2 regions of the Agromyces sp. Y782 genome follow, and region 2 is predicted to be linked to the other one. Evidence: predicted binding sites of a transcription regulator. Region 2 holds the regulator's gene; the other holds the start of a gene.
The links. Region 2 encodes HspR, which represses chaperone genes until heat shock. Its sites were predicted from a motif close to AAGTTGAGTCNNNNNGACTCAACTT; they were not measured.
Positions count from the first base shown of each region.

Region 1 (11,580 bases), 1.2 Mb from region 2:
CCGCCCTTGTGCCGCATTGCCGCCCAGTTGATCTCCTGTTGCTGGAGGTCGTCAGTCACCTGATCGCTGGACGGAGAAATGTGCTTGACGTGCATGTGTAGCTGGACCAGATAGTTGGGCAGTTCGGGTGGCTCGGCATGGTACTGCCTGAGGTGCTCGCCGCATTCGAACCACCGAAGCTCGTAGATGTCCGGGTCGGTTCGTATCGGCTTGAGCCGCTCGTCGCCCTCCGGTATTTCACCGTCGGCAGCGAGTTCTCGGAGGGCGAGAATTCGCCCGATTACGAGATCCTGGTCGCCTGCGTCGAGGCTGGCTAGCCACACGAGAAGCCCTCGATAGCCGTCGCTCTCCGCTGCCGTGAAGTCGACCCAAATCATGGGTTCAGAACGCGTCGTCGTACAGCGCGACCGACGAAGATCTGCCACCATGTTCCTCCAATGCGCAAGTAGACATGACTCTATCGGCGGCTGGTGACCTGGACGTTGCGACGTGGCCGGATCGCTTCGAGCTCATCGTCGCCCCGGCAGGGTGACCCCATTGCCTCGCTCGAGGCACGAGCTGATTGCGACGATGAGCTGAACTGGCTGGTTAGCGTGATGGGCTACGGAATCCAGTCCAACAACCCGACGAGCAGTGCGCGGTCGTCCTCAACCAAGAGCGCAGTGTCGTCGAAATGTTTGGAATGTGGGAAAGTGCGAACAGATACTGCGGGAACATCGCTCACATCGAAGACTCCACTACTTCCCACCCAGGACACTCGATCAGAAGTCTCGACCATGAATCCATCGCTAAGAGGGAGAGTTGTGATGGCTGGCGCTCCAGAAGTCACTTCGTCGAGTCGGAGATTGAACCCTTCGAGGGGCTCAAGCTGGGCATCACCCAGTGTCCTCAAACGCAAGAGTTGCAAGGATCCGTCTACCTCGTAGAGGAGGCGCTGCCTTGAGTTGCCAAGAAGCCTGACGCGCCCGGAACGCATGGCGGTGTCATCCAATCCGAGCCCCCGCGCCGTCAACTCCGCAAGTTGGGTGGAGGAGCGACGGTAGCCGGTGATCTGCCAACTCGGGTAACTAGAGCGGGCTGTCTGGTGCTCCTGGATCGCTTCGCCGACGAATAGGTCCGGAATGTCGTTGTCGGTAAAATTCAGCAGGTCACGCGAGGTCATTGAGACCGAACGTGAGTAATCGGCGAGTTGCAGAAGCGGCCTTCCATTCAGCCAACTCGAGCCGCGTCCAAAGTCGATCTGATCGAACCACAGGCCTCCCTCGAACGCAGCGGCAGCGATGGCGCCATAATTCGTCTCGACGGAGTGCACTGGGAAATCTAAACGGGGAACGAGTTCACGTTGCTCGTGAAGATAGGACGGGTTGACGTTTGCTTCGAATAGCCCCTCGCTAGTAGCGATGAAGGCATGGTTGCCGTAGATGGACACAGAGAGTATGAACCCCGGCACGGGCTCAATGTCGACCGACTCGAAGCCCGAGAGGGCCACCTCAACGAACGGGCTTGCAGCAGCTGTGGCTGCAAGCTTGCGGAGCGCATCTCGAAACGTTGGTGAGCGGGAGAAGGCTTTCGTCTGAATCCCGTTCTTCCAGTCGTTCCGGAAGAGAGAAACATGGGCTGCGAGGGCTACGTCCTCACCGCACTCACGGCGGATATTGGCAACGACTCGCTCGACGGGCGATTGGATTAGTCCACCATCGGCGGCCCAGAGATACAAATGATCCTTATATAGCCAACCGTCGGACCATTCGCCAGGGATGCTCACGCGGAAGAGCGACCCGTGTCTCACGCTGCTCGCCTCCAAAGCTTGGCGAGCAACTCTCGCTTCGCGGCGCCCTCACTAGTCCAGACCTGGAGTACCTCTCGTGGCACGTGACGTCTCACGATGGCGTCCTTTGACCCGGCAACAGGATATCCATGCCAAGGGTCGGTCGAGTTGCTCGGCTTAGGGAAGGTCGCGACTCTCTCACGCAAAGTGCCGATCTCCCGACCATCGGGGGCGACGTACCAGTGATTGCCGGCGCCGTCGACCCAACTGCGAGCAGCAGAGATACAGAAGGCATGGCATTCATCATCTCGATCGATGCACCAGCGGGATTTGCCAGGCCGACTCGATTGTGGGCGATGGTAGTGCAACGCCTGGTACTCGACGGGCGGGTGGCAAGTGACGTAGATCGGGTCCCGGGCATTTGGAACCGAGGCAGAGCACGTGCAAGTCGGCATCGACCATCCCTTCTGGCGGCGCGGGCATTCGGAGCCTATCGAGGGAGACGAGTCAAGCGGTACCCCGCGTTTGGGCTTTCGTCCCCGCCCGACGTAGACGCGACACCCACCAGCGGAATGGTCGACCAATTGTTCCTGTGCTCCGCCCTCCTGACGGCTTCCGAATCTCGGACCATTGGCGACTGCTGCCATCGGTAGAAGTTGAGATGCCAGGGAATACCCGCGCCCCCATCTTGTTGAACTTGAGCGTACCCAACTCAAGTTCTACTTCAGGAGGATTGGTGCCCGAAGACTTCACACCCCAGAACGGTGACGAAACCAACTCGTTCGACGAGTTTCTGAACCGCTACCTCGAGGGCGAGCGCTCGCGCCAGGCGCGTTCGATCGACCTCAGCCGCTTTTTGACCGCGCGCACGCAGGGCATCCTGCAGCGCGCCGGCAAGTTCGCGCTCGAGCGCGGCCAGACCGAGCTCGACGCGCTGCACATCCTTCGCGTGATCGTCGAGGATGACGCCGTCAAGCAAGCGATCGCCCGCGTCGGCGTCGCCCCCGAGCGGCTCATCACCGCGACCGAGGCGCGCCTGCCCGCGGCATCCGATGTCGCTGACCTCAACTCGGCCACGATCACGCCGAGCGCGAGCCGCGCGCTGTTCCACAGCTACCAGGTGGCGCGCTCGAGCGGATCGACGTACATCGACCCCGAGCACCTCTTCTTCGCGCTCGTGCTCGGGCAAGACGCCCCGGCGGGCCAGGTGCTCGCGCGGGCCGGCGTCACCGCCGAGGCGCTCACGCAGGGCATGCGTGAGACGGTCACGGCCGATGGCGACGACGTCGAGGGCATGACGGATGTCGCGGGCGGCAACGCCGAGGCATCCGAGACCCCGATGCTCGACAAGTTCGGCACCGACCTCACTGAGCTGGCCGAGAACGGCGAGCTCGACCCCGTGATCGGGCGCGCCGACGAGATCGAGCAGACCATCGAGATCCTCAGCCGCCGCACCAAGAACAACCCGGTGCTGGTCGGTGAGGCCGGCGTCGGCAAGACCGCGATCGTCGAGGGCCTCGCCCGCGCGATCGTCGAGGAGCAGGTGCCCGAGGCGCTGCTCGGCAAGCGCGTCATCTCGCTCGACCTGCCCGGCATGCTCGCCGGCACCCGCTACCGCGGTGACTTCGAAGAGCGCCTCACCAAGACCGTGGACGAGATCGCCGCACACAAGGGCGAGCTCATCATCTTCATCGATGAGGTCCACACCGTGGTCGGTGCGGGCGGCTCTGGCGACGGCGGCACCGACGCGGGCAACATCTTGAAGCCGCGCCTCGCGCGTGGCGACCTGCACCTCGTGGGTGCGACGACGCTCAAGGAGTACCGCGTCGTCGAGAAGGACCCCGCTCTCGAGCGCCGGTTCCAGCCCGTGAAGGTCGGCGAGCCGAACATCGAAGACGCCGTGCTGATTCTGCACGGCCTGAAGTCGGCGTACGAAGACCACCACGGTGTCGAGTACACGGATGCCGCGTTGCGCGCCTCCGTCGAACTGAGCGCGCGCTACCTCACCGACCGGGTGCTGCCCGACAAGGCCATCGACCTCATCGACCAGGCCGGGGCGCGACTGCGCCTGCGGCTCGGCGTGAAGATCGACGTGTCGGCGCTCATCGAGCGGCTCGCGTCGCTCGAGGCCGACAAGAACGCCGCCGTCGGCGCCGAGCACTACGAAGAGGCCTCGCGCATTCGCGACGAGATCTCGAAGGTGCAGGCGAAGCTCGACGAGGCGTCGAGTCGCGGGGGTCTCGATACGCGTGCTTCGCTCGCGACTCGACCGGCGGGGGAGACCGTCATCGATGAGGCCGAGATCGCTGCGGTGATCTCGCGGGCCACCGGCATTCCGGTGAACCGCCTCACCGAGAGTGAGCGTGAGCGACTCGGCGACCTCGAGGGCGAGCTGCACGGTCGCGTCATCGGTCAAGACGACGCGGTCACCGCGGTCGCCAAGGCCGTGCGACGCAACCGCACCGGCATGGGCGACGCACATCGCCCGGTGGGCAGCTTCCTGTTCCTCGGGCCGACGGGTGTCGGCAAGACCGAGCTGGCGAAGTCGCTCGCGTCGTCGCTGTTCGACGACGAGACCGCCGTCATTCGCTTCGACATGAGCGAGTTCGGCGAGCGGCACACCGTGTCGCGGCTCGTCGGCGCCCCTCCCGGATACGTCGGCTACGACGAGGCCGGCCAGCTCACCGAGCGCGTGCGGCGCAACCCGTACTCGATCGTGCTGTTCGACGAGATCGAGAAGGCGCACCCCGACGTGTTCAACCTGCTGCTGCAGGTGCTCGACGACGGACGCCTGACCGACGGTCAGGGTCGCACGGTCGACTTCCGCAACGCGGTGATCGTGATGACCTCGAACATCGGCTCGGAGTTCCTCGCGTCGCGGTCGGGTGCGCTCGGCTTCGTCGCCGGGGCTGATGCCTCGGGCTTCGCCTCCGAGAAGGACCTGCGCGACCGCGTCATGGGCAAGCTGCGCGAGGCCATGCGGCCCGAGTTCCTGAACCGCATCGACGAGATCGTGCTGTTCAAGAAGCTCGACCAGCCGCAGCTCGAGCAGATCGTGCGCCTCATGCTCGGTGCCACCGAGCGCCGGCTCGCATCGCGCGAGGTCGCCTTCGAGGTGACGGATGCCGCGGTGTCGCTGCTGGCCGAACGCGGCTACGAGCCCGAATACGGTGCTCGCCCGCTGCGCCGGGTCATCCAGCGCGAGATCGACGACCGCATCGCGGACTTGTTCGTGAGCGGCGGCGTCGGTGACGGCGAAGGCGTGCAGGTAGATGCGGTCGACGGCGAGTTCGTCGTCGCACCCGTGCCCCGCGCGACCGTGCAGCTCGCCGCGTAATCGTCGGTCGAGTAGGCGCGCCAGCGCCGTATCGAGACCCCGCAACCCGAAGGCCCGGCCGCTCACGAGCGGCCGGGCCTTCGTCGGCTGCGGCAGCGGCTGCGGCAATTCCGGGGCGACACTGATGCGCGAGCGCGCGGGACCGATCGATACTTGACGGATGAGCGGAGCCCTACCGGCAGCCGACGACGACACCGGCGCCGGCGGACCGGTCGCCCCTGTCGCCCCTGACCGCCCGACGTTCGACCTGCGAGCGCGCGCCGTCGAGACGGTCGTGCTCGTGGCATCCGTCGTCGTGCTTCGCCTGCTGGGCGTGCTCCTGCTCGTGGTCTCGTCAGACGGGCTGCGCTCGACCGATGCGCTGTTTCGGCTCGTCGCCATGGTCGCCGACCCGAACCTGCTGGCATGGGTCGCGCTCACCTCGGCCGTGCAGTTCGGCCTGCGGTCGATGCGCCGGCCCGGGCGATGGGCGCTGATCGTGCTCGCCGCGCCTGTCGCGGTCCTGCTGGCGACCGTCGTGCGCAGCCTCCCCGGTCTTGCGCGCGGCGGCTTCGGCGCGGTACTGGGCAACGGCATCGCCTGGATCGACGCCGGGATCCTCACCGTCGTCGTCGCGCTCGGCATCGCGTTCACCGCGGCATTCCTCGGCCGGGAACGGCGCACGTCCGCGAGGATCGCGGGCGGGCTGGTCGCCCTCGGCGGACTGCTCACACTCGTGCTCGTCGGGCAGGCGATCGAGACGTACTTCAGGATCTGGAGCGCACCGGTGGTGGTCACCCCGGCGCAGGAGGACCGCTATCTCATCACCGCGGCGCTCACGCTCGTCGCCTACGTCGGCGCCATCGTGTTCGCCGCGGTCAGCCGTCGGCGCGGGCTCATCATCACCTCGTGCATCGTCGGATGCCTCGGCCTGATCGTCGCATTCGCGGCGGCGGTGCCGGCCGACCGTTTCTTCCCAGAGCAGGCACCACCGGCCGACGAGCCTCGCGGCCCGACGTGCATGGGTGAGGGCGATCCGAACTGCATCGGCGGATAGCGATCTCCTTCGCCGCGTGAGATGTCGCTCCCGGTGTGAAGCCGCAGCGGCAACCGGTCGAACCACGAAAGCCCGGCCTTCCTTGTGGGCGAATTCAACGGGTCGGGCGCTCGTCATTCGCGTTCGGGGCGTTCTGGCGGTACGAACGCCTGCCCGGGGCCCGGGATCACGGCGTACCAGCCGCCGCTCTTGCCGGATGCTCCCCGCTCAGCGGCACGCTTCGCCAGCTCGGCTCGCTCGGCCTGCGCCGCGTCGGCCCAAGCCGTGAAGATCGCTGCGGCCACGGGGTTCGTCGGCGGTTCCATCGAGCGGTACATCGCGTGTCGCGGCCCGAACCAGACGCCGTGCGGCACACCGAACTCGATCTCGAAGGCCGAGCCGAGCTCGTCGCCGAGGCGATGGGCGAGTTCCTGACGCTCCCGGTCGACGCGGGCGGGCAGCTCGGGTGACCGCCACTCGAAGTCGTGATCGAGGCCCTCGTCATGCAACCGCCCCCAGGCCTGCAGATCGGTGATCAGCTCGGAGCTGAGCCCGCTCTGCTCGTATCGAACCGGGTCGGGGAACCAGATTACCGACGAGGTGTAGTCGTACATCAGTCGAACGACCTCGGTGTCGTATCGGTACTCTTGTGCCCCCATGCCTCGATCCTACGAGCGGTCGGGGCGGGCAGATCCGTGCCCGCGCGGCGGTACCGAAGTACCGAAGTACCGGAACTCCGAGTTGAGAAGGCGCCGGAGCAGCGCGCCTCCTCATCGACCCGTGTGCTACCCGGCCGTGTCCGCGTGCCAGTGCACGACGCGCCATCCGTCGGACTCGCGGCGACAGACCTGAGTGGCGCGCCGCGCGAATTCGTTGCCGGGGCGGATGCCTCGGGCTTCTCCTCCGAGAAGGACCTGCGCGACCGCGTCATGGGCAAGCTGCGCGAGGCCATGCGGCCCGAGTTCCTGAACCGCATCGACGAGATCGTGCTGTTCAAGAAGCTGCGTGCGGGTCGATGCGGTCAACGGCGAGTTCGCCGTGGCGCCCGTGCCCGAGCGACGGTCGCGCTGCCGGTGGCCGCCTGAACGTTGGTCGAGTAGCGAGCGCCAGCGAGCGTATCGAGACCCACCACGAACGCCCGACCCCTCATCGCGAGGGTCGGGCGTTCGGCGCGTCTGGGTCTGCGCCGACCAGCCCCCACGACTTACGTCGCGAACCAGCCGTAGGTCTCGGAGAACGCATTGTCGTACTTCGGCCGACTGCCACCGTCGGGCCAAGTGCGCGCGCGGGCGAGTCGGTGCTGGTGCGCGCCGGAGGATTCGCCCCACACCCGCGCCCGGTACTTGTCGTTGAAGCCTTCGGTGCCGATATCCGTGAAGCTGCCGACGAACGCCGCCGGATCCTTTCCCAGCCCTTGATGCACTGAGAAGTACATGATGCTGTCGCAGTCGGCCTTGGCCGCATCGTTGTGCGTTCTTGCCCGGGCCACGAGCCGTTGCACTCCATTCTGATCGCCCCACTGGTCCATGACTCTGTAGTCCGACGCGTTCACCATCACGCTGCTGCCGTCCGGTTGCTCGCTGATCGTGAGGTGCACGTTGGGGGAATTCGCGACGTACGTGCCTCCGCCCACCACGAACCACCGGTTGTACAGGTCGTTCGTGTTGCGCAGGTAGAGCATCCACTGCGCATAGCCCTGCGCGCCGCGCTCCTGGTCCCAGGCGTATGCGCGCATCAGTTCGACCGAGGAGCCCTGGCGTTCGCCCCAGCAGGCGGCGACGAGCGTGTGCGGTGACGACGAGTCCTGCTTGGCAACGCTGAACGTCGAGCCGACGATCGCGTACCCGGCGGGCGACGCGGGCGGTGGCGCCGCCACGTGCGGATCGCCGTAGAGCCGCTCCAGCGTCTCGATGTCGACCTGCCGCAGGCTCTGGTCGCTGAGGTAGTAGAAGAGCGACCCGTCGCGAACGGTGACCGAGGGCTGCATGATCGACTGCTTATCGTTCGTGTGCTCCAGCCCCAACGCGTGCCCGACCTCGTGCACGGCCACCGCGACCAGGTTCTTCACGATGGGGTTGCCGACGAGGGTCGTGAGGAGCCACAGCACCGGGTTGACCGGGTTGCCCGCCAGGTCCTGCTCGGCTTTCGTCCAGTTCTCTCCGTCGTCGAAGGCGATGTTGCGATGGTCACCGCTGCCGGGCGTCATGCGTGCGATCGCGTTCGGATTGTCCTTGCGCCAGTCCGCCCAGTCCGCGCGGTCGAAGTCGGTGAACGAGAGGTCGAAGAGCGCGTCGCTCGTGTCGACCTGCTGGAAGTCGAAGTTGGACACCTCCTCCCATCGGGCGAACGCCTCGGCGAGCTGCGCGGCGACCTCGGCCGGCGTGAGCGCCGGTTGCGTCGTCGGCGCGTTCGCGATCCGATACGTGATGACGCCTCCCGAGAAGCTGAGCTTCTCGAGCGGCTGATCCTGATTCGACATGCGTGTCCCCCAAGCGTCGCGGTGCGGATGAGCCCGGTCGCCCCCTGCGGCGCTGCGCGGACACCCGCAGCATACTCACGGCGCGGCCGAGCCCGAGACCCCGAGTTCGGGGGATGCCAGACGGGCGCGAGTGACTGATCGCTGCACTGTGCACCCTGAACTGGGGTGTGATGCTCCCTTGCTGCGCTCCGCGCGGGGGAGGACGCTATCGCTCGAGGTCGTTGTTGGGAGGAGACGTGCAGCCGATCGCGGCGGGAACGAGCATCTTCGATGTATCGCCGCTCGGCGACATCCCAAAAGAGTGGAACGACTTCAATACCGAGTGGGTACAGCCTGCCACTCACCTCGTCATCGGCGGGGGACTCTGCTGGTTGGCGCTGATCGTCACGGCGCGGATCATCGTTGCGGTCGCGCCATGGGCCAAGGCCAGGATCACACGAGGTGAGAGCCGATCTGCCAAGATCTTCGGATACGTGGTCACCGGTGGCACCTCGGCGCTCTTCGCCTGGATCGTCTCACTACCCGACACGTCGACGCAGGTCCTGGCGGTGATGCTCGTGATTGCAGCCATGCTCGGAATCGGCGGCACCATCTGCCTCGCGTGGGGCATGGCGACGACTGCGCGGCTCGATGCGACGGTCGTGCAGCCGTCCGGCTCAGCGAACAGCGCATGGTCCACCGAGTTGCTCACCCAGCTGCGGTCCATGAACGCGGATGCCCCGAAAGGTCGAGTCATCGAACGGCCAAGCGCAGGAGATCTGAACGATGTCGTCGTGGTGGCATCCGGATCGAGTCATTGGTTCGTAGAACTGATCGGGAACGGGTTCAACCTGTTGCTGAACCTGACACCCTGGCGACTCGAGGTCACCGTGTTCGACGCACAAGACGGCGTGGCGACGCTTCGCCGAAACGGCCGCGTCATCGAAGAGACCCCCCTCCGGCTCCCTCTCGACCCGTCGGACGCGAGCCATCCGGCGGAGCTCCTGAAGCTCGCTGCCGGCTTCGCCGCGACCATCCTCGCGAAGCAGTACCCCGATGTCGTGGGCTTCTACCGGCCCCAGTCGTGGCGCGGCATCGGTCTGCTCTCCGTTGCCCGTGCATCTGCGGGTGCGAACCGGCATGCGTACATTCGCGAGGCCATCCAGGTCGACCCTCAAAGCATCCTGATCGAGTATGAAGACGTCTTCCTGCGGTACGACGAAAACACGGACTCCGAGGGGTTGATGGACCGACTCGAGCCGATGATCAACCGTGCTGCAGTGCTGAGCGGGCGAGCTGAGATTGCTTCGGACGTGCCTGGCAGGAAGTGGCACACAGCGAAGGAGTCGGATGCGCACAAATACTCCGAACCGCGCCTCCTCCTGCTTCGTTTGATGACCCTCTACACGACCGCTGCCCGCAACTACTCGGCGCACGGCTGGCCCTCGGATGAGCGGCGCGATCGGGCGACGCGAATCGTCGGTGCCCTCCTTGATGTGCTCCAGGAGTTGACCCCGGACGAGCAGGAACCCATCAAGGAGGCTGTTGCTCGTGTACGGGAGCGAGCCGGTCTGTGTTACTTGATCCTGACCGACGGTCGAGATCGAAAGACGATCACGCTGGCACTCCGCGAGCCGCTGGCTGCCGAGAGTTACCGCGAGTTGGCGGAGAAATGGGCGGAGGAGGCGGCGAAGTCGATCGACTTCGGTACGCGGTATTCGTACGCCTGCTATCTCGCGCGGAAGGCCCTCGCGACGGCGGACGAATCGGCTCGCAGATCGACGATCGGTGAAGCGGCCGGGCATCTCAAGGGTGTGTGTTGGCTCGATGACTACCGCGCCAGCGCGCTCGAGGACCCCGAACTCGAGGGACTTGGCAACGAGCCTGCAATGAGGGACGCAGTGCTCAAGCCGTTCAAGACCGGCTGGGAGATCGGTGTCTTTGCGATCCACCGAACATCGTTGAAGGCCATCGGAGTCACGGAGCCCAGTCAGCTCGCCGACTCGGCGATGCGAACCGGACTTCTCACAAGGTTCGGACTCAGTACCGAGAAGGCGGATGAGCTCGTCGACCAAGCAACGATTCTGCTCATCGCGCTGACCGCGGGCAGTCCGAAGTTGGACCCCCTGTTCCGCCTGCGAGTGACGAGCTCGCTCCTTGATGACCAGCATCACTCGATACCGACGTTGCTGACGGCCCTCGAGCGGCACCCAGGAGACGTCGCTGCAAGTGCCGCCAAAGCCGCTCACGGTTGGCCGTCAGCCGATGAACTGGAGCATACGCACGTCTTTCTGAGGGCCTTGGGCGCCGGTCTCGACCCGGTCGTCGAGGGACGGTGAGCTCAACTTCCCGAACGGGTATGCCGCGGGCATGGGCCGCAGTTCCAGATCCGCGCGTCTGCGGGCTACGGGAGTTTCGACACGACCTGAGGCGTCGGGAACCCGAGCTTCGTCGACGGCGGTCGGCGCGCCCATCGCCTGCCACTCGGCGAAGCTCAGCTTGTGGACGCCGCACGGGGTGGCCGAGAACCGTGAAGGGACACAGCACCAGCGGCCAGGGTGAGGGAGAGCGAGCGGATGCGGCATCCGTACCAGGCGATCGCGAGGGTCGTGAAGGTGTAGATCACGACGGCTTGCAGCGCGTATGCGGGGTAGTCGATCAGCCACCGCGGCTCAGATGGATCGGTGCCGAACGCCGCCGGGTTGTCGCTCACCGATGGCACGAGCGCGCCGACCCAGTAGCCGACGGCCTGCCCGATCGCGTAGATGAGCACCGCAACACCGATGGCCAGCCAGGCGCGGGCGGTGTGTGAGTGCCACACCGCTCGTGTCGCCCGCAAGGCCGACCGCGGCGTCCATCCATCAGCGCTCGGCGCTGCGATCGCACTCAACACCGGCGCGAACGTGAACGCCGCGACGACGAGCACAAGCATGGCGACGATGCCGATCATGAGCAGCTGCTCGCTGCCCGCCCGACTGCGCATGAGTTCGGGAATGAGCAGC
Region 1 covers NZ_JCAIUG010000001.1:781,932-793,511, reverse strand. Annotated here, with positions in the region: gene AC1C2S_RS03590 (hypothetical protein) at 1-428, opposite strand, end outside; gene AC1C2S_RS03585 (hypothetical protein) at 602-1,765, opposite strand; gene AC1C2S_RS03580 (ATP-dependent Clp protease ATP-binding subunit) at 2,505-5,105, shown strand; gene AC1C2S_RS03575 (hypothetical protein) at 5,266-6,141, shown strand; gene AC1C2S_RS03570 (immunity protein CdiI family protein) at 6,255-6,779, opposite strand; gene AC1C2S_RS03565 (hypothetical protein) at 6,924-7,205, shown strand; gene AC1C2S_RS03560 (matrixin family metalloprotease) at 7,325-8,599, opposite strand; gene AC1C2S_RS03555 (hypothetical protein) at 8,836-10,917, shown strand; gene AC1C2S_RS03550 (hypothetical protein) at 11,073-11,580, opposite strand, start outside.
Region 1: a site for HspR is predicted at 2,463-2,487, ahead of AC1C2S_RS03580 (ATP-dependent Clp protease ATP-binding subunit). Genes of this name have one in related genera too.

Region 2 (11,580 bases):
AGCGCGGCCGCAGCGGCATCGGGCGAAGCGATGAGCTGTCGCGACGAGACGACCAGTGCGTAGACGATCGTCGGCACGATCAGCGCATAGAGACCCGCTGTCGCGGGCAACCCCGCGATCTGGGCGTAGCCGATGTTGAGCGGTATCGCGATGGCGAGAAGTGTGACGCCCGCGGTGAGCTCGCGGAACACGTTCCTACCGCGGAGCCCAACCAACGGTTTCTGCACCGGATCCCCCATTCCGTCTGCCCCGACCCTAGCGAGCGGATGTCCCGCGGCGCATCACCGGGTCCTCCCGCGTTTCATCGGGCCGTCTGAAGGAACGCGGTCAGTCAGCAGACGTGAGAGCAGTCGTGAACAAGGCGACATCCAACGCAGCAACAGGAAGAGCCGGCCGGTCTGTGGCACGGAGGCCGTCGAGCATGAGAGCCAGATACCGTCGCCACAGCTCGGGACGTGCATCGCTCATTTGGTACACGCTGTTGAGCATCGCGAAGATCGGGACGATGTCCATGACGGTGACTCCTTCGCGGAGGACTCCTGCCCCACTGGCCCGCTCGAACAGAGGACTCAGTGCGGCGATGAGTTTCTCACCGGTCTGCTCGTTGGGGCCGAAGCCGTCATGTCCGAGGAATGTCTCGCACAAGCCCCGATCCTGCGCCTGATTCGCCGCAGTGATCTCGAAGAAGGTCACGATCGCAAGCCACGGGTCGTCGATCTCCAGCGCCGTTTGCACGTCAGCCAATGCAGAATCGATTGCCGCGACGTACAAGGTCTCGATGATGTCTCGCTTGCTGGCGAAATTCCGGTAGATCGTGCCGACCCCGACCCCCGCATGCTTGGCGATGTCCTCCAGCGTTGCAGAGAGACCTCGTCGAGCGAACACTTCACGCGCCGCCTGCACAAGGCGGTCGTTATTCAGGGTCGCGTCTCTGCGCCTGACGCGCTCACGGGGTTCGTCGGAGGGCATCAATTCATTATCGTCTCATTGTCGTCATCGTCACCGATCGGCTCAGTATCGTCACCGATCGGCCACCACGACTGCCGCCTCATCGGCTCTTGCAAAGGCGCGCACCTGCTCGGCCAGCAGGTCGAGTTCGGCGGACACCGCGGGCGAGGCGGTACCGAGGGGTGCGGCCGCCGTGCTGCGCAGAAACCGGCCGAACATGGCCACGAGCACGCGCTCGGGCGCCGTGTGCAACGCGCTGAAGCCGAACGGGACCGGCCGCGTCGGCAGGGCCTTCAGGTTCTGCCTCATGAGCCGGATCATGTCGCGGATCGCGCTCGGGTCGCCGGCCAGAGCCTCGAGGCCGCCCGCAGTGTGCACCGCCTGCCCGAGCGGCACTTCGAACGCTGCGTGCGTCTTGAGCCAGGCATCCATCCGAGGCGCGGCCTTCGCGGTGAACCCCGCGGAGCGAAATGTCTGCACAATCCGTTCCAATCGCGGAGTGGTCCGGCCGTCGAGTTCGCCGATCGGCATCGAGACCAAACGGGTCAGCGGCGTGGTCCTCCGGTAACGGACTACCTCCGCATCCATGGTGCCGCCCTGATTGGCGAAACCGAGAAGCACCCGCTCCCGGCCGATCGCCGCGGCCCACGAGTCCGGGCCGGCCGCCCAGTTCACCATGAACAGCACGTCACCGTCGAGCCTGGCGAGCGACTCGAGCACAGCGTCCACCTGATGCGAGCGAACCAAGACGATGGTCAGGTCGTACCGACCGGCCGGCCGGTCGACCACGGGGACGGGGACCTGCCTGACGGCCGGGCTGTCGCCCTCTGCGAGCAGGACGCCATGCTCACGCAAGGCGGTCAGGCGCTCCCCTCGGGCGAGGAGCGAGACGTCGTGCCCGGCTTCATGCAGGCGGGCGGAGTACAAGCTCCCGAGCACGCCGGCACCGTACACGAGGACTCTCATGTGCCGCGAAGGCGCGGCGTGGCCGTTGACCGCATCTTCGGACGCCGAAGCCGGGTGCGTGTTCACGTCAGACAAGGAGACTCCTTCAGATCGCCAAGCGGAATAGATCATTCCGCTTCGACCGTACCTGAATCGGAATGCTCCATTCCGCGGAGGCGCACCGTTCCGTGAAGACGGCCAACGGTTTCTGCACCGGACGCCCCATTCCGTCTGCCCCGACCCTGGCGAGCGGATGTCCCGCGGCGCATCACCGGGTTCGCGGCGCTCGGCCGGCACCTGCCTCGGCGCCGTGCACATCGGGCTCGATGCGGAACTCTGGTGCCCACGTGACGAGCAACCACGCCGGCAGCACGACCACGCACAGGATCGGGAGCACGGCGACATCGCCGCAGACGGCGACCGCGAGGAACAGCGAGATCCAGCCGTCCCTGGTCACGACGAGCACGATGCCGAGCACGCCGCACGCCACAGCCAGACCGATCGGCATCGACGGGATGAGCACGTGGCCGAGGAGACCGAGTGCGACGCCGATGAACGTCGCGGGGAAGACGCGACCGCCTCGGAACAACGCGCTCGCCGCGATGAGCAGCGCGAGGATCTTGATGCCCGCGATCGCCGCGAGTTCGGCGCCGTCCAGCTCATCGGCCTGGTTCAGCAGCTCGCCCATCTGCGTGAGCCCCTTGAACATGGTGATCGGACCGCCGAGCATGCCGAGCAGTCCGAGCAGCACGCCGCCGACGGTGGGAATCAGCACGGGGTGGCGCAGTGCGTGCAGGGCACGGTAGATCCAGGGGAACGCGAACAGTGCTGCGAGCCCCACGATCGTCGCACCACACGCGACGAGGGCGCCGGTGGCGAGGTCCCAGGGTTCGATTCCGCCGATGGGCGGCAAGCTGAAGGCGAGCGGCGGTGCGCCGAGGAGATGCATCGTGATGGAACCGGCACCGGCCGCCGCGACCGGCAGGAAGAGACGATCCCAGAGCGACCCGCCCGACTTCAGCGCCGCCACGATGCCCGTGAAGACGAGCGCAGCGGCCACGGGCGTGCCGAACAGGGCGCCGATCGTGCCCGACGCAGCGAGCAGGGTCGTGAGCTGCGCGGGCACCTGCGGCATGAGCCGTGCGATCACCGCGACGAGGATCGCCGTGTTGATGGCGATGATCGGGTTCTCGGGGCCGAGGCTCACGCCGCCCGCGAGCCCGAGAATGGTGACGAGCGCGAGCCCCGGCAGGGTCGCGACCGGCAGCGGCGGCCCGACGAGCTCGGTCGTCGCCGAGTCGGGCCCGCCGTGCCCCGGCACGAATCGCAGCGCGAGCCCGACCGCGAGTCCGGTGACGGTGAGCACGAGCAGGATCCACCACCCCGAGGGGTCGACGCCGAGTGCGTCGGGCGCCGCCTCCCAGATCAGGCTCTGCAGCGCACCCGACACTCGATCGAGCGCCCACAGCACGAGCGCCGACACGATGCCGATGGCGAGCGCCGGCACGGCGAGGAGAAGCAGTCGCCGCGGCGACGCATCCGGATCCTTCGGCGGTAGGGCGAGTGTCATCGGTACGCCTCCCGCGGCCAGAGTATCGCTGTAGTCGGTCGAAGTATGGACGCGCCGAGCCATCAAGCGATAGGTTTCACCTCAGCGGCGCTCATGGGGGGCGCTCACCCCTTGAAAGGCTGCGCACATGAGTCTGTGGACAAATTTCTGGGATCTGATCTGGTGGTTCCTCTGGGTATTCGCGTTCATCGCCTACCTGTACGCGCTGTTCGCGATCATCGCCGACCTGTTCCGCGACCAGAAGCTGAACGGCTGGTGGAAGGCATTGTGGATCATTTTCCTCGTCTTCGTACCGTTCCTCACGGCGCTGGTCTACCTCATCGCCCGCGGCAACGGCATGGCCGAGCGCGCGCAGAAGGACTACAGGCAGGCCGAAGCCGCGACCCAGGAGTACATCCGTCAGACAGCCGGGGCCCACAGCCCTGCAGATGAGATCGCGAAGGCCAAGGCCCTCCTCGACTCGGGCACCATCACCCAGCAGGAGTACGAACTGCTGAAGGCCAAGGCGCTCGCGCACCCCACGCAGAACGCCTGATCGCAGACGACAGCTGAGAGGGTCGGATGCTTCGGCATTCGACCCTCTTCGCGTCTCCGTCTTCGGTGGTCGAGCCCGCCGCGGCAGAGCCCGCCGAAGCTCACTTGCTGGTTGAGCCTGTCGAAACCACCGGAACGAGCACCTCCGAGACCGGCACCGCCGCGACATCCGTCACCGCGTGCCTGTGAGTGACGGCCGAGTTGCGGAGGAAGACGATGATCCAGCTGAAGATCAGCACCGCAGCGACGAGTTCGACGGCGGTGAGGTTGTAGTACCCGGTCGTGAAGAACACGGCGAGCACGACGATCACGCCGACGTAGACGTATCCGAGCAGGATGAACACCTTCGGCATCGACCGGATGAACCAGCGCAACCCGATCACGAGCACCGCGAAGGCGATCGTCATGCCCGTCGCGACGGTGTTGTGCAGAATGAAGAACTGGTCGACCGGGAAGATTCCGACGCATCCGAGGAAGATGCCCATGAGGATCATGCCGACTCGCACGATGTTGCGACCACGCACCTCTGCGGGCGTCGTCGTCGGCACGGCCGCCGTCGCGTACCGGGCGATCGTCGTGACGATCACGCCCGCGATGATGAGCGTCATGTTGAATGCGAGCGCCGAGACATCGTTCGTCATTCCGAGCGCGCTCAGGTTCTGCTGCCACCACAGTGGATTGCTCGAGCTGAGCATGCTCGCGAGCGCACCGACGACGAGGAACAGGGCGAGCACGAACGACAGCAGCATCGGCGTGAGGTGGGCGGCGGAGAGGAACACCGCGTAGGCGGTGACCGCCATGCCGACCCCGGCGAGCACCGCGCCGGGGAACGTGAAGACGACCGCGCCCTGGAAGCTGCGTTCGAGCAGGTCGGCGAGACCGACCCAGCCGAGGAGCGCGATGAACGCATGGGCGAGAGCGACCGCCGTGAGATCGAACCAGTGGATGCGCGCCCCGGGTGCGTCCAGGCCGGGCAGCTTCGCCTCGGGAAGACCCGCCGCGCTGCGCGTGCGCAGGGCCAGACGGCCGAGCACGAACGCGACGAGCGTGGCGATCGCGGCGCCGATGCCGACGAACTCGCCGAGAGATCCCCGGCCGGCGATCTCCAGGTCGCGACCGAGGAAGGCGAGCCACGCGACGAGACCGCCGACGAGGAAGGTGGCGGCGCCGATGAGCAGGGCGATCGACTCGAGCGATTCGGCATTGGCCGCCGGATGCCGCAGCACACGGGGGATCGACGACGGTTCGTGAGTGATGTTCGCGGTGTCTCGGCTCACGTGCTCAGCTTGCCATGATCCACCCGCCGGTCGAGGAGCGACGCAGGAGCGTCACCTCGTTGGTCGAGGAGCGACGCAGGAGCGTATCGAGACCCGTCACCAGGTCTCGATACGGCGCTGGCGCGCCTACTCGACCAGCGGTGGGCGGCGCTGCGCGCCTACTCGACCAGCGGTGGGCGGCGCAGGCGCGTCACCTCGTTGGTCGAGTAGCGACGCAGGAGCGTATCGAGACCCGTCACCAGGTCTCGATACGGCGCTGGCGCGCCTACTCGACCAGCGGTGGGCGGCGCTGGCGCGCCTCCTCGGCCAACGAGCGCGTCAGCCCTTGATCGGGTCGAGCACCTCGAGCATCGAGCCCTGCACGAACCCGGCCCACTCGTATGCGGCGCGCAGGTAGTCGTCGCGCGTCTCGTCGGACTCCGCCTCGTCTTCGTCGACGATGCCGACCCGCTCGGCGAGGATGAGGCGCAGGTCGGTGAGGAACGTCAGCCAGCCCCACGCCTCCGACTGGTCGAGCTCGATCTGCACGAGCCCGCCCTGTTCATCGACGGCGGTCGCGTCGCGCACGCGCTGGGCCGCCTGGCGCTTGCCGTCGACGAGGTTGTCGCGGGTGTAGCGGGTGAAGTCGTGCGCCGCGGCCGCGTCGTCGGGGTAGGCGTCGGGCAGCAGCCGGCCGAGCGCCGGGTCATCGGCTTCGCCGAGCAGCAGCACCGAGTCGACCTGGTCGGCGAGCTCGGAGAGGAGCATCGCCTCTTCGATTTCGAGCACGATGCGAACGCCCTCGCCGCCGCCGAGGCCCGCGACGATCACGGCTCGTCTTTCGCGACGGTCGCCTGCAGACCGTAGCCGTGCATCGCCTGCGCGTGCCGCTCCATGGCCTCGCGGTTGCCGGTCGCCACGATCGCCCTGCCCTCGGTGTGCACGAGCAGCATGAGGCGTTCGGCCTCCTCACGGGGGAACCCGAAGTAGCTGCGGAACACGTAGCTGACGTACGTCATGAGGTTCACGGGGTCATCCCACACGATCGTGCGCCACGGCACCTCGGCCGTGGCACGCACGACGCGATCGGTGTCGAGTTGCTCGATGGTGGTCGTCATTGCTCAAGCCTGACACGATGCGGCGATGCCCGCATCCCGCAGGTAGCGTCGAATGGTGACTGAACGTATCGATATCGCCGTCGTCGGGCTCGGAGCCCTCGGATCCTCCGCGCTCTGGCGCCTCGCCGAACGCGGGGTGAAGGTCGTCGGCTTCGAACGATTCCCCGTGGCGCACGCGCTCGGGTCGACGCACGGTGCCACCCGACTCTTCCGCGAGGCGTGCCTCGAGCACTCGGGACTCACCCCGATCGCCCAGCTCTCACGATCGTTGTTCCGCGAGCTCGAAGGGCACTCCGGCGAGGAGCTGCTGCGCATCACCGGCGGGGTCATGATCGGCGACGAGCGATCCGATGTCGTGGCGGGCACGCGCGCCGCGGCATCCGCTCATTCGCTCGCCCTCGAACTCATCGACGCGGCCGAGATCTCGCGCCGGTTCCCGCAGCAGGCGGGCATCCGAGCTTCGGATGTCGCCGTGCTCGACCCCGGCGCCGGGGTCGCGTTCCCCGAGCCGACGGTGCGCGCGGCCATTGCGCGGGCGCAGGCGCTCGGTGCGCGGGTGCTCGAGCGCACGCATGTCGTCGCGGTCGAGCCCGGGTCCGACGGCGTGCGGGTGCGCACCGAGGAGGGCGAGTGGCTCGCCGATCGGGTCGTGCTCACCGAGGGCGCCTGGCTCGCGGAGGCGGTGCCGGAGTTGTCGCTGCATCCCATCCGCACGCCGATGACGTGGTTCACGCCGGCCGACGGCCGCTCGGCGAGCGAGTCCGGCTACGGCCTCGACGACTTCCCGGTCTTCGTGCGCCAGCTCTCGGCGAGCGACGTGCTCTGGGGCCACGGCGCCGTCGGCGATGTCGCGGGCGACGTGCTCGGCGGCCTCGTGAAGGCCGGAGTCGGCGACATCTGGACGGAGCGACCGCCGCGGCTCGAGCCCGACCGCATGGATCGCGGCGTCACGCGCGCCGACTGGCAGCACGTCGCCCGTCTGCTCGAGGCCGCACTGCCCGCCATCGACCCCGTGCCCGCGCGCGTCGACCCGTGCATGATCACGCTCTCGCCCGACGACCAGTTCGTCGTCGGAGTCTCGCCGACCGACCCGCGCATCGTCGTCGGCGGCGGCGACAGCGGGCACGCGTTCAAGCACGCACCCGCGCTCGGCGAACTGCTCGCTCGCGCCGCGCTCGGTGAGGATCAGCCGGTGGAGACCGACTTCATCGATCCCTCGCGCTTCTCGCGCTGACTCGCGGCCGTCGCGAGGCGGTGACCGTGAACTTCGCGTTGCGCGCGATCTGCCGGGTCGGCCCGACGACGCGTTCGAGGAGCGGCCGGTAGCGCAGGTGCGAATTCCACACGCACCAGAGCTCGCCATCCGGGGCGAGCACGCGCGCGGCGTCGGCGAAGAGGTGGGCGGCGATGCCGGTCGAGATCGCCGCATCGCTGTGGAACGGCGGGTTCAGCACGATGAGCGGCTCGCTCGCATCGGCGAGGGATTCGAGGCCGTCGGCCTGCTCGACGCGCACACGATCAGCCACCCCGTTCGCCTCGGCGGTCAGCCGAGCGGATGCCGCGGCCGCCGCCGAGCGATCGGTCGCCGTCACCCGCAGCGCGGGTCGCGCTCGCGCGAGCCACGCTGCCACCACGCCCGTGCCGCACGCGAGATCGACGGCGGTCGCGGCATCCGGAACCGCATCGCCCAGTTGCTCGAGCAGGAACCGCGTGCCGATGTCGATGCCGGTGCCCGCGAAGACTCCGCCGTACGCGACGACCACGAGGCCGACGTCGTCATGACACGTGCGTCGCGGCCAGTCGGCATCCATTGGTCGACGAGACCCCGCGACCTGGTCTCCATCGGCACCCGTCGGTCGAGTAGGCGCGCCAGCGGCGTATCGAGACCCCGCGACCTGGTTTCGATACGCTCCGTCGCTCCTCGACCGACGTGGCTCGCGCGCGATGAGCACCCGCGACTTCTGGCGTGCATGACTCACGTCCAGCCGCTCGAAGTGCCGTGTGAGCACCTCGTTCATCGCGAGCGACATGTGCTTGATGCGACCGCCGGCGACGACCACGACGTCGCGATGAGCATTCGCCGCGATGAGCTCCGCCAGTTCGTCGAGCCGGTCGAGCGAGCGCGGCAATCGCAACACCACGAGGCGTGCGCCCTCGAAGAGCTCGGCGCCGAGCGGCATCGACTGCGACGCACCCTCGAGCCGCAGTCGACGGGCGTTCTCGGCGAGTGCCCGCTCGCCCGTGATGAGGTCCTGATGCACGCGGATGCCGCGGCCTCCCGCGTCCGCCACGGCGAGCGCGAGCGCCCCGTACAGGTCGTCGACGACGACGATCTCCCCCGGCCCCGCCGGGCCGATGAACTCCGCGGCTTCATCGAGGATCAGCCGGTCCGCGGCATCCGAAGCCTCGAGCCCTGGGCCCTCGACGTCGGGGTGGCGCCGCAGTGCGCGGAAGTCGAAGGGCATCCGTCAAGGGTACGCGGGCGTCCATGAAACCCGCGCGCCCGGTCACGAACGGCATTGCTGGGTGCGGTTGTCGGCGGGGTTTGCTACTCTCGGTGCCGCATGCAGGACGCACGAGCCCGGGGACGACGGGCGGCGCGACACGGAGTCGCGACGCCAGTGACGCGTACCCCGCCAACCGCGCCCACCCCGCGCACCGCCCACTCGTCATCGCGCCCGCCGCGTCGCTCGCTCGCCGCAGCCGCCGTGCTCTCGGTGATCGGGCTGCTCGCCGGCCTCGCCCTGGCCCCCTCGTCGCAGCCCGGAGGCGTGCTTCCCTTCGCCGCCGCGAACGCGCCGCAACTGGGCGACGTGCAAACGCTCGACGTCGCAGCGGATGTCACGGGGCCGGCGATCTCGCACGAGTCCTACGTCGCGACCACGGGCGAGCAGACACTCGTGCTGGGTGGCACGAACGTGGACTGGGCCAAGCTCGTGCTCATCGAAGGCGAGTGGCCGGTCAGCGAAGAGAACATCACGTTCATGATGCGCTGGATGCGTCAGGAGAACGGCGCCGACAACTGGTGGAACCGCAACAACCCGCTGAACAACGGACAGGGTTCGGGCGGCGGCGCAGGACTCGGCAGCTACGCCACCCTCATGGAGGCCGCCTTCTACGCCGCGCAGAACCTGCAGTCGGGCCGCTACCCCGACGTCGATGCCGCCCTCGGTCGCGGCGACTCGGCCGACGCGACCGCGCAGGCGATCTGGGCCTCGGCGTGGGCGTCGAGCCACTACGGCAACGGCACCCACTGGAGCTCGCGGCCCTATGAGGTCATCGAAGCGCCCGCCTCGGCGTGGGGGCGCTGAGCGTCTAGAGCAACCAGTGCGGCGGTCATCCGCGTTCCAGCGGCCGCCACACGACGACGGCGTTCTCGCGTCGCATGCGAGTGCCGGCTCGAAGCGAGACGACTTCTCCGGCAGACCCCGCGGCGAAGACGCGGCGCCCCGGACGGTTCAGCATCTCGTCGGCGAGCGCCCCTTCGAGTTCGCGCACGCGCGCCTGCAGCATGATCACCTCGTCTTCGAGGCCGAGCACCCGGCGGATGCCCTCGAGGCTCACACCCTCGCTCGAGAGTTGCGCGATCTCGCGCAACTGCGCGACATCGCGCATCGAGTAGCGCCGCGACTTGCCCGCGGTGCGGGTGGGTGAAACGAGACCGAGTCGGTCGTACTGGCGCAGGGTCTGGGGGTGCATGCTCGCGAGTTCAGCGGCGACCGAGATGACGAACAGCGGGCTCGTCTCGTTCATCTCCACCGACTATGCCTTCGCCTTCGAGAGCAGCTCGTCGCGAGGGTTCTCGTCGGGCAGCAGCGCGGCGAACTCCGCGAGTTTCTCCTCGGCGTCTTTCGAGAGGTGCGAGGGCACCGCGATCTGCACGACCGCGAGCAGGTCTCCTGTGCCTTTGGCGGTCTGCACGCCGCGGCCCTTGACGCGCAGCACGCGCCCGCTCGGGGTTCCGGGTGCGACACGCAGCTTGACGGGGTCGCCCCCGAGGGTGGGCACTTGGATGGTCGCGCCGAGCGCGGCCTCGGCGAAGGTCACCGGCACGTTGACCCGAAGGTTCAGGCCGTCGCGCTCGAACACGGGATGTTTGCGCACACTCACGGTGAGCACGAGGTCTCCGGGATCGCCACCGTCGGGCGACGGATGGCCCTTGCCGCGGAGCTTGATCTTCTGGCCGTCGGCGACACCGGCGGGGATTCGCACGGTGATCGGATTGCCGTCGGAGGTCTGCAGGGTGATCTGCTCGCCCTTGGTGGCGGTGACGAAATCGAGGGTCGTCGACGCCGCGACATCCCGACCCCTCGACGGGCCGCCCTGACCGCGGTAGCCGCCGCTCGGCTGGCCGAACCGGCCACCGCCGAAGAGCCCGCCGAGCAGGTCGTCGTAGTCGCCGCCCTGCTGGAAGGTGTACGACTGGCTGCGGCCCCCGCCGCCCTGGCCGAACATGCCGCCGAAGACGTCTTCGAAGCCGCCCGCGTCGCCGGCGTTGCCGGGCGCGGTGAACCGAGCGCCCGAGCCCATCGCGCGAACCGCGTCGTACTCTTTGCGCTGCTCGGGATCGGAGAGCACCGAGTGTGCTTCGCTGATCTCCTTGAACTTCGCCTCGGCCGCGGCATCACCCGCGTTGGAGTCGGGGTGGTACTTGCGTGCGAGCTTGCGGTACGTCTTCTTCAGCTCTGCATCGCTCACGTCTTTGGAGACGCCGAGCACCTTGTAGAAGTCCTTGTCGAACCAATCCTGACTGGCCATCGGCACCCCCTCTTCTGAAATCTAGTCGTGTGTGTCGGTCGTGTCGGCCGTTTGCGGCCCATCCGTTGGTCGAGTAGGCCGCCTGCGGCCCATCCGTTGGTCGAGTAGGCCGCCTGCGGCCCATCCGTTGGTCGAGTAGGCCGCCTGCGGCCGTATCGAGACCCGATGACCAGGTCTCGATGCGCTCCTTCGTCGCCCACTCGACCAACGGGTACGGGCTACTGCGGCGTCTTCACGACGACCTTCGCCGCGCGAAGCAGCGTGCCGCCGAGCGTGTAGCCCGTTTCGACGACGTCGGCGACCGTGTCGGTCTCGACTTCGTCGGAAGGCTGCTGGAAGATCGCCTCGTGCCGCTGCGGGTCGAACGGCTCGCCGACCTCGCCGAACGCGGTGAGGCCGAGCTTCTCGATCGAGCCGCGCAGCTTCGCCGCGATGGTCGCGAACGGAGCGT
Region 2 covers NZ_JCAIUG010000001.1:1,958,680-1,970,259, reverse strand. Annotated here, with positions in the region: gene AC1C2S_RS09005 (SulP family inorganic anion transporter) at 1-191, opposite strand, end outside; gene AC1C2S_RS09000 (TetR/AcrR family transcriptional regulator) at 328-969, opposite strand; gene AC1C2S_RS08995 (ketopantoate reductase family protein) at 1,021-1,902, opposite strand; gene AC1C2S_RS08990 (ion channel protein) at 2,162-3,463, opposite strand; gene AC1C2S_RS08985 (SHOCT domain-containing protein) at 3,591-3,998, shown strand; gene AC1C2S_RS08980 (DUF998 domain-containing protein) at 4,099-5,274, opposite strand; gene AC1C2S_RS08975 (DUF2017 family protein) at 5,593-6,084, opposite strand; gene clpS (ATP-dependent Clp protease adapter ClpS) at 6,081-6,371, opposite strand; gene solA (N-methyl-L-tryptophan oxidase) at 6,427-7,605, shown strand; gene AC1C2S_RS08960 (class I SAM-dependent methyltransferase) at 7,577-8,836, opposite strand; gene AC1C2S_RS08955 (hypothetical protein) at 8,993-9,682, shown strand; gene AC1C2S_RS08950 (heat shock protein transcriptional repressor HspR) at 9,708-10,124, opposite strand; gene AC1C2S_RS08945 (DnaJ C-terminal domain-containing protein) at 10,134-11,129, opposite strand; gene AC1C2S_RS08940 (nucleotide exchange factor GrpE) at 11,348-11,580, opposite strand, start outside.